Regions from separate parts of the Nocardioides sp. JCM 18999 genome, predicted to be linked through region 1. Evidence: predicted binding sites of a transcription regulator. Region 1 holds the regulator's gene; the other holds the start of a gene.

Region 1 (4,672 bases):
ACCGACTCCGCGCCAGCCCGGCGATCAGGTCGCGGTCGTCAGTGTCACGGACCTCCCCGAGGGCCGCGTCGTAGACGCTGTTGGCCGGCACCCCGTTCTGGTCAGGGTGCACTCCCGTCATCATCATGACGTGGTTGGGGATCGTCTCCATGATCGGTTCCGACAGCGCCCGCGGGTAGCGGATCCCTGCGTCGCGGAGACCGGTGATCGTCGGCGTGAGCCCGAGGTCGAGCTCCTCGGGCCGGGTGCCGTCTAGGACGAGGACGTAGCAGCGCTTCGGGCTCCGGACCGCGGCGTCGGCCCGGGAGGACCCGGTGGCTCCGGCGACGGCCGAGACGCCGATCCCGGCCGCACCGACCTTGAGCAGGGTCCGGCGGCCCGTCTCGATCTCGACCAACCCGCGGGCGAAGCCCTCGGCGGGGTCGGTCGCGGACGACGTACCGGTGTGGTGGTGGCTCATGGGGTCGGCCCTCCGGCGAGTGGTGCGTTGACCTGGTGCACCTGACCGGTGCCGGTGCGGGTGGCCCAGGACTGGGCCCAGGAGAGCTCGGCGTTCCTGTCCGCGCGATCGGAGATGAACCACCAATCGGTCTGGACCCGGGCCGGGGTGATGTCGACGACCATGAAGCCGTGGTTGTTCAGGTCGAGGTACTTGATGTGCGGATTGGCTGCCCGCACGGCCGCGGCCGCCACCTGGCCGGCGGCGATCCCCGTCGGGGCACCCGCCTGGGACGGTACGACGTCCTTGATGTTGTTAGACGTGATCGACGGACCCACGAACTCGACGCCGGCGCTACCGCCCAGGAGCGGGTAGAGGTCGGTGTTGGTCGGGGGATAGGGCAGCTCGTTGCACCACGAGGTGTGGATGTCCCCGGTCAGGAAGACCACGTCGCGCACCCCCTGGTCGACGATGTGGTCGAACAGCTCGGTCCGGTCGTGGGTGTAGCCGTCCCACTGGTCGGTGTTGAGCGCCTGGGGGTTGGGCAGCTGGGCACCGGCGCCGAGCCCGTTGAGCAGGTCCTGCACGTTCGCGGGCAGGCTGGCGAGCTGCAGCGGAGCGATCGTGACCGGGTTGCCGACCACGCGCCACTGGGGAGCGGTGGGCGACAGGCCCGCCTTGAGGTACCCCATCTGGGCGGCACCGGTGAGGGTGCGGTCGGGGTCGTTGCTGGCCGCCCCGAGGATCGACGGCTGCTGGTCCCGGTAGCTGCGCAGGTCCAGCATGGTGAGCTCGGCGAGCTGGCCGAACCGGAACCGTCGGTAGACCGTCGGGCCGTCCCCGAGCGTCGCGGTGCCCTGCATCCGGATCGGCATCCACTCGTCGTAGGAGCGCACCGCCGCCGCGGTCCGCGCCGACCAGCTGCCCTCGGTGGCCGGGTCGTGGTTGACCGCGCCGGTGCGCCACGAGTTGTCGGCGCTCTCGTGGTCGTCCCACGTGGTGATGAACGGGTACTTCCGGTGGAGCAGGGCGAGGTCCGGGTCCTGCTTGTACTGGGCGTGCCGCTGCCGGTAGTCGGCCAGGCTCAGCATCTCGTGCGCCGGGTGGTGGGTGCGGACGTCGGTCTGGTCGGGTCCGTAGCCGTACTCGCCGGGACCGTACTCGTAGACGTAGTCACCCAGGTGCACGACGACGTCGAGGTCGTCCCGGTCGGCCAGGTGCCGGTAGGCGCTGAACCAGCCCGCCTGCAGGTTGGCGCAGCTGACCACCCCGAACCGCAGGTTCGCCGGGGTCGCTCCGACGGCGGGGGCGGTCCGGGTGCGGGCCACGGGGGAGGCCTGCGCCGTCCGCCACGGTCCCTGGAAGACGAACCGGTAGTAGTACGTCGTGTCCGGGCGCAGCCCGGTGACGTCGAGCTTGACGGTGTGGTCGCGGCCGGCCCCGGTGGTGAAGGTGCCGGCGTGGACGATCTGCCGGAACGCCGGGTCGGTGGCCACGTGCCACCGCACCCCGGACTCGGGGCCCCGCCCGGAGCCGGGGGCGGCGTCGGCGGTCGGGGTCAGGCGGGTCCACAGCACCACCCGGTCGGGAAGCGGATCTCCGGAGGCGACGCCGTGCTGGAAGAACCGGTGGGTGGCGGCGGGGGCGTTCGGGTTCGGCGGCGGGATGGTGGCCGCCGAGCCGGACCTCGTCATCGGACCGTAGCGGCGGTGCATCCGTGACAGCTCGGTGTGCAGGCGGTCGATCCGACGCCGCAGTCCCCGGCGCTCGCGGGCGGAGCCGCCCTGGCGCAGCCGCCAGCGGTCGTAGGCGAGATGCTCGTGCAGCCATCGGTGCCGTCGGCGGGCGGCCCGCGGCATCCGGGAGTCGGTCAGGTCGGAGTGCCAGGTCGGACCGACCGTGCGCTTCCACCGGGCGAAGGACATCACGACGCTCAAACGACTCCGGCCCCGTCGGGTGACGGGGCCGGAGGTGAACGGTCGGTGACGGCTTCGCCGCCCGAACGGGTCAGAGGCTGCGCAGCACGGCGGTGACCTTGCCGAGGATCGTCGCGTGGGTGCCGTCGATCGGCTCGTACGCGTCATTGTGCGGCATCAGCCAGACCTGGCCGCCCTTGCGCTGGAACGTCTTCACGGTGGCCTCGCCGTCGATCATCGCGGCGACGATCTCACCGTTGTTGGCCACCGATTGCGACCGGACCACGACGTAGTCGCCGTCGCAGATGGCGGCGTCGACCATCGAGTCGCCGCGGACCTCGAGCATGTAGAGCTCGCCGTCGCCGACGATCTCGCGCGGCAGCGGCATCACCGACTCGGTGTGCTGCTCGGCCAGGATCGGGCCACCGGCTGCGATCCGCCCGACGAGCGGGACGTACTGCGCCGGGGGAGCGGCGTCGCCGATGCCCGTCTGGTCGATCGAGCTGTCGTCGGCGCCGGAGATGGACCGGCGGGCCGCCATCACCTCGGGGAGGAAGACCTCCAGCGCCCGCGGCCGGTGGGGGTCGCGGCGGAGGTAGCCCTTCTCCTCCAGCACGCGCAGCTGGTGGGCGACGGAGCTGGTGGAGGTGAGTCCGACAGCCGCTCCGATCTCACGCATGCTCGGCGGGTAGCCGCGCTGCTCGATGGAGTCCTTGAGGGTGGCGAGGATGCGCTGTTGACGCGGGGTCAGGCCCGTGGCGTCGGCCGGCCCGTCGGGCAGCTCGGCGATCTTCTTGCTCATGGAAGCGACTGTAGCCGCATTTGTTCGAAAAAATGTTCGATGACACGCTTGAATCTGTTCGAACACCTGATCTAGTCTCGTACACGTGTTCGATCGAACGTGTGATCGATCGGGCCGCCGGAACCGCCTCGGAGGTCGCCGCACAGGTTTTGTCGGTGGCGATCTCTAGAACTGAGTCAGACAGCAGCACCGCAGATCACGTTCCACTCCACTTCCCCAGGAGATTCCCATGGCCACCATCACCTTGTCGCCGATCGACCTTCGTCCCGTGGCTCCCGCCACCCGGACCGCCCCGCGCTCGACCGTCCGCCTCACCCGGCGTGGGCGAGCCGTCGTCTTCGGTGTCGGCCTGGTGACGGCCCTCGGCCTGGGTCTCGGTCTGGCCGCCAACTCCACCGCCACCGAGCGTTCGGAGACGCTCGCCACCATCACGGTCGAGCCCGGGGAGACCCTGTGGGAGATCGCAGCGGCGGTCGCCGTCGAGGGGCACACCGGCGACATGGTCCAGCAGATCAAGGAGCTCAACCACCTCTCCGGTGGATCTCTCCAGGTCGGGCAGACCCTGCGGGTGCCGGCGTCGCGCTGATCGACAACTGAAAAGAGACGTCCCGCCGTGTGACTCGACCCCACCCGGCGGGATCAGCAAGGCGAGGGGCGTGGCGCGGAAGGGAAGACCGCTGCCACGCCCCTCGAGGCCTTCGAAGGGGTCAGCGCGCTGCGCGCTTGCCGCCCTTGGGGCGCTCGCTCGCCGGCACCCGGGGTGCTCGGGGTGCTCGGGGTGCCCGCTGCTCCCGGGGCGTCGCCGGGGCGATCAAGCCGATCGCTCGGGCCGCCTCGGTCGCGAAGGCGAGGCAGACGAAGAGCGCGGCGATCGCGCCGAGGGTCAGGGCGAGGGTCAGCCACCACGATCCGGACTCGCCGCCGCGGGCACGCGAACCGACCTCGATCGCCGACCAGACCAGGTAACCCCACAGGCCCAGGGCGACGATGCTGCCCGCGACGGGGACCAGTGCGCGACGTGGGAACGACCGCTTCTCGCGTGCCCCTGCACGCTTTCCTCCCGCCATCACATGGGCCATTCTGCCCAATTCCTGGTCAGCTCCCGCGACACGCCGATCCGAGGGCCGCATTCACTTGACGTGCGACGGCACGGAGGGTTTATGGTTACCACTACATCTAGTAGTTACAACGATGTAGTTCTCCACATCTAGTCCACAAGTTATCCACCGGCTCCTCCACAGGATGGGCCGGATCGGGTGCGGTCGGACCACACGAACAGCGAGCCGAGGAAGGAGTCGAGACCGCGATGCACTGCCCTTACTGCCGGCACACGGACACCAAGGTGCTCGACTCCCGCGTCGCCGACGACGGCGGCTCGATCCGCCGCCGCCGGACGTGCGTGAACTGCGAGAAGCGCTTCACGACCGTCGAGCTCATGCAGCTGACGATCGCCAAGCGCAGCGGCGCCTCGGAGCCGTTCAACCGCGACAAGGCGATCGCCGGCGTCCGGAAGGC
Region 2 (4,672 bases), 1.7 Mb from region 1:
CGCCCGCCCAGGCGGCGTACACGGGGAGGTAGGCGGCCTGCCACGCCTCCAGCTCGGCGAAGGGTCGTTGGCGGCGGACGAACCCGATGCCGAGCCACGCCGACCCGACGAGGTTGATCAGCAGGACGAGGTTGAGCCCGAGCGCCGCCGAGCGGTTGGGGGTGAGACCGAGGTCGGTGATCCGCGCCACCATCGCCATCATCACGACCAGGTCGACCACGATCGCGGTCACCACGAGGACGACCTGCAGCCAGTCGGCGAGACCGACCGGGGTCTCGGGTGGCCGGGCGGAGACGGCGTACAGCCACAGGGCGAGGACCAGGACGAGGATCACCGTCATCAGAATGAGCAGGTCGCGGTCGACGCCGATCAGGTCGGCGCTGGTGGCGAACGCGATCAGAAGCGAGCCGAGCAGCAGGATCGTCAGCGGCGAGAAGACCCGCGCCAGAACGGGCGCGATGTTCTCGATCACGTTCTGCTTCGACTCCACCAGCCAGGCCGCGACCAGGACCGCTCCGGCGGCGCCGCACGGCAGCACCCACTCGAAGAGGAACGTCGTGACATCGATGCCCGCGGCATCGAACGTGCCGGCAGCCAGGGCGAGCAGCAGCCCACCTCCGGCGGCGATCAGGAAGTAGTAGACCGCCCACTCACCGGTGAACCGGATGAAGTCCATCCGGCGCCGCGCGGAGCGCCACTCACCCCCGACGTACGTCACGCCCATCAGGAGCCAGAGCAGGACCGGGGTGTGGATGATGACGAGGTCGAGGGTGTCGCTCTCGAACTCCGGGAACGGGTAGACGAGCAGGAGCACCAGGACCGCGACGTACCCCGTGGTGAGCACGGCCAGGGTGCGTCCCGCGAGGTCACGGCGCCAGACGAAGTACGCCGCCAGCCAGGGCAGCACCAGGGCCGAGGCTGTCCGCGCGATGACGCCCTCGTCCATCCACGCCAGCCCGGCGCGCAACGTCAGCGCCGCACCGATCCCGAGCAGGATCGCGACCCACAGGCTCCGGTCGGGCGCGCCACCGCGGGAGGGGTCGTCGGAGCTGAGGACGAGCTGCTTCCAGAGCCGCTCGGAGTGCTCGCGGGCGAACTCACGGGAGAGGTCGTCGACGCTGCCCATCCGCTTGACCGCGATCAGGAACGCCTCGTCGTCGGCCAGACCGGCGGCGACGAGGTCGTCGACCTGGCCGCGGAGGTGTTCCTCGAGCTCGGCGACGTCGTCGCTCGTGATGGTCGCGCGGCGCTGGACATAGCCGCGCCACTGCTCGATCTGCTGCTCGCTCATGCGATCACCGCCTGGGTGAGTGGCACGGATGGGACCGACTGCTGCCAGATCCGGTCGAGCGCCGAGCTCACGACCGCCCACTGACTCTGGCGTTCCTCGAGAGCCTGGCGCCCCGCGTCGGTGAGGGCGTAGTGCTTGCGCCGTCGTCCCTCCGCCGAGACCTGCCAGGAGGCCTGCACCTGGCCGAGGCGCTCGAGCCGGTGCAACAGCGGATAGAGCATCCCGTCGGTCCACTCCAGCTCGCCGGCGGAGAACTCCCGGATGCGCTTGAGGATCGCGTACCCGTAGGAGGAACCCTCCTCGGCGAGGATGCCGAGCACGAGTGGTGTGGCCGAGGCGGCCACCAGGTCCTTGTCGATCCGCATCACGTCTCCTATGCCTAGAACTGCAAGGTAACTCATGCCTAGCAGTTCTAGGTAACGAAACATTCTCCACCGCGCTCGAAGAATCCCTTGACCCGAACGTCAGTTCGAGGGACAATGGAGGCTCCAGGACGACGACCCCGGATGGCCGCAAGGCCGTACGTCGACGTGTCGCGATGCCTGGAGGTGCCTGATGAGCGTGGTCTCGTCCCCACCCCTGCACCCGAGTGTCGCCGCTGTGGCTCGCGCCCGCGAGGCGCTGTCAGAGGCCGGCGAACGCGATCCGATCTACCTCTCCCCCGCTGAGCACGGCGCACTGCTGCGCGAGCTGGTCGCGCTGAACTCGCAGGTGGCCGAGCTCCAAGCCCGCGTCACGATCGCCGCCGGCCCGGCCGGGGTGGATGACGACTCCGGTGCGCACGACGTCACCGCCTGGATCGCTGGCGGACTCGGCGTCGGGCACTCGCAAGCCCGAGCAGCGACCCGCTTCGCCGAACGTCTCGACCGGTCAGCGTCGGTGGCCGAAGCGATGCGCGAGGGCACCATCACCGTGCCGCAGGCCGACGTCGTCACCCGCGCCCTCGACGCGCTGCCGACCGACCTGGATCCCACCATCGTCCTGCAGGCCGAGCTGCAGCTGGTCGACCTCGCCTCCGCCCACGACGCGCGCGAGCTGCGGGTCCTCGGACGCCGGATCCTCGAGGTCGTCGCCCCTGAGATCGCCGAAGCCCTCGAGGCTCGTGCCCTTCAGGACGAAGAACGAACTGCCTGGGAGAAGACCCGACTCACCGCACGACGCCGCGGCGACGGGACCTCGTCGGCAACCGTCGTTGCGCCCGACCTGACCATCACCCGGCTGCTGAACTACCTGCACGCCTTCACCAACCCGCGGAAGCATCACGACGGGGCCGACGGGGCCGACGGGGCCGACCCGAACGACGACGACGTCTGGCGGAAGCTGTCTTACCCCCGCAAGCTCGGTCAGGCGTTCTGCCAGCTGATGGAACGGATCGACCCCAAGACGCTGCCCGACCACGGCTCCACCAGCACCGAGCTGATCGTCACGATGACGCTGGAGAGCCTCCGCACCGAGCTCGCGACCGCCACCGTCCTCGGCCCCGAAGGCGCGAGCCTGATCAGCGCTTCGGAGGCCCGAAGGCTCGCCTGCAACGCCGGGATCATCCCCGCCGTCCTCGGCTCCAAGGGCGAGGTCCTCGACCTCGGCCGCTCCGCCCGCCTCGGCAGCCGGGCACAGAAGCGAGCGCTGATGGTCGCCCACGCGACCTGCCAGGGCGAGCACTGCGACACCCCCGCCGCCTGGTGCGAGATGCACCACCTCAAACCCTGGGAATCAGGCGGCAAGACCGACCTCAAGGACATGGCCCTGGTCTGCAACCACGACCACCAGCGGCTCCACGACGCCCGATACACCCACGAGCTCCTCCCCCACGGGAAGATCCGGTTCACCCGAAGATGCTGACGGCTCCACGCTGGGACGGGTTGGATGAAGCCGTGGAACATGAGGAGTGGGACGTCGGCCGCAGGGTCCGCATCATGTGGGACGGCCCCGGCATGCCGCTGTGGGACGACGTGAATGGTCGAATGCCGGAAGAGATCGAGTTTTTGGCGGGGTTCCTCCTGCTGAGCCAGAACCTGATCGACGACCTGAGGTCGTGGGGCGAGGCCGAACCAGGGCTGGCCGGTTTCGACATCGAGGATTGGGACAGCCGTGCCCTCATTCTTCGAGACCGACTGCAGGGCGAGCTCGGGCCTGACTTCACCGTTGCCTACCACCCAATGACGTGGTCGAGCGAGTAGGAGGAGGGCGGGCCGGTGGCTTGTCGCTTACCGGTCAGTCGCGAACGGGCAACCACGCTTGCGCGCCCGTGTCCCAGGCGTCGAGCAGCTCCCAGCGCAGCGACAGCTCACTCCCCGGCACCTCGGCGGGAACGTCGAGGTGCATCACGAACCGCTGCTCGTCGCCGGGCGCGAGCTGACCGACGTCATCACAGGGAAGACGCCACTTCGCATCGACCAAGGGCTCCTCGTTGAGGTCCGGGTCAGCCGTCAGCTCCTGGAAGTAGCCAGGACACGGGGTGAGATCCATCGACCGGTCGCCGACGTTGCGCACCGTGACGACGTACTCAAGGACCTTCCCCGGCGTGATCGTGGCGGGCACGTCCAGCGTCGTCGCGACGCCCATCCAGCGAGCAGGCGGGTCGACGTAGCCCTCGGGATTGGTGGCCGGCGGCGGCACCCACTCCTCGTAGTCGGCCCTCACACTCCAAGGCACCGCGCCACTGGTGTCCACAACATCCACCACTGAGGGCGCCGGTGTCGCCGACTGCGCCTCAGGCTGGCCGCACCCACTGAGGAGGCTGAAGGCCGCGCCGAGGAGGATGGCTCCCACCCCCTGGCCCACGCTGAGTCTCATCCGCTACTCCTCGAGATGCACGAGCTCGCCTGGGGCTCCGATGACTGGGTCGGAGGCATTCTTGGCGAGAACCGGCCACGCTCACCGCTCTTTCAGAGAAACGGGCGCTGGCACCAGGTGGCCGTCAGTCAGGAGACGGCGCTGTCCATCGCCGCCAACGGAGCTGCCCCGGCACGGTCAGCAACGCCACGCTCGAGGACAGCGGTAGCACCGAACAGAGTCCGGTTCCCGTGACCGTCGAGTTGGTACCAGCGGATGCCCAGCAGCTCGTGCGTCGTTCGGTCGAAGACCCACGTCGTCGCGAGGTGGTACGCCGTGTCGGTGCGGCTCACGCCGATGCCCGGCCGACCGATGGCATCGGTTGCTTCCGCGGTGAGCTCGACACCCGGGATGCGGGTGGCGGCCTCGAAGAGGGCCGAGGCCGTACGAGGCGGGACGAGGTTCTCCCCGATCAGCGCCCCGACGACGTCGAACAACGCTTGCTCCGGCTCCTGCCGGTCGGCCACCACCGCCTCCCTCATGAGCACGTCGAGGAGTTCCTCGGGATCGGCCGGCAGGCTCGAGAGCCAGGCGTACGTCGGGCGG

What was found. The regulator LexA, encoded in region 1, represses DNA repair genes until DNA is damaged. The targets are predictions, from matches to a motif close to TCGAACANNTGTTCGA.
Region 2: the regulator LexA is predicted to act here: its motif matches at 1,749-1,764, upstream of ACZ5J1_RS05615 (HNH endonuclease signature motif containing protein).

Annotation. Positions count from the first base shown of each region.
Region 1 covers NZ_AP043887.1:2,850,814-2,855,485, reverse strand. The annotation lists gene ACZ5J1_RS14110 (alkaline phosphatase family protein) at 1-460, opposite strand, end outside; gene ACZ5J1_RS14105 (alkaline phosphatase D family protein) at 457-2,364, opposite strand; gene lexA (transcriptional repressor LexA) at 2,447-3,157, opposite strand; gene ACZ5J1_RS14095 (LysM peptidoglycan-binding domain-containing protein) at 3,387-3,743, shown strand; gene ACZ5J1_RS14090 (hypothetical protein) at 3,865-4,224, opposite strand; gene nrdR (transcriptional regulator NrdR) at 4,464-4,672, shown strand, end outside.
Region 2 covers NZ_AP043887.1:1,169,976-1,174,647, reverse strand. The annotation lists gene ACZ5J1_RS05625 (permease prefix domain 1-containing protein) at 1-1,291, opposite strand, end outside; gene ACZ5J1_RS05620 (PadR family transcriptional regulator) at 1,288-1,656, opposite strand; gene ACZ5J1_RS05615 (HNH endonuclease signature motif containing protein) at 1,892-3,133, shown strand; gene ACZ5J1_RS05610 (hypothetical protein) at 3,166-3,471, shown strand; gene ACZ5J1_RS05605 (hypothetical protein) at 3,506-4,087, opposite strand; gene ACZ5J1_RS05600 (CU044_5270 family protein) at 4,216-4,672, opposite strand, start outside.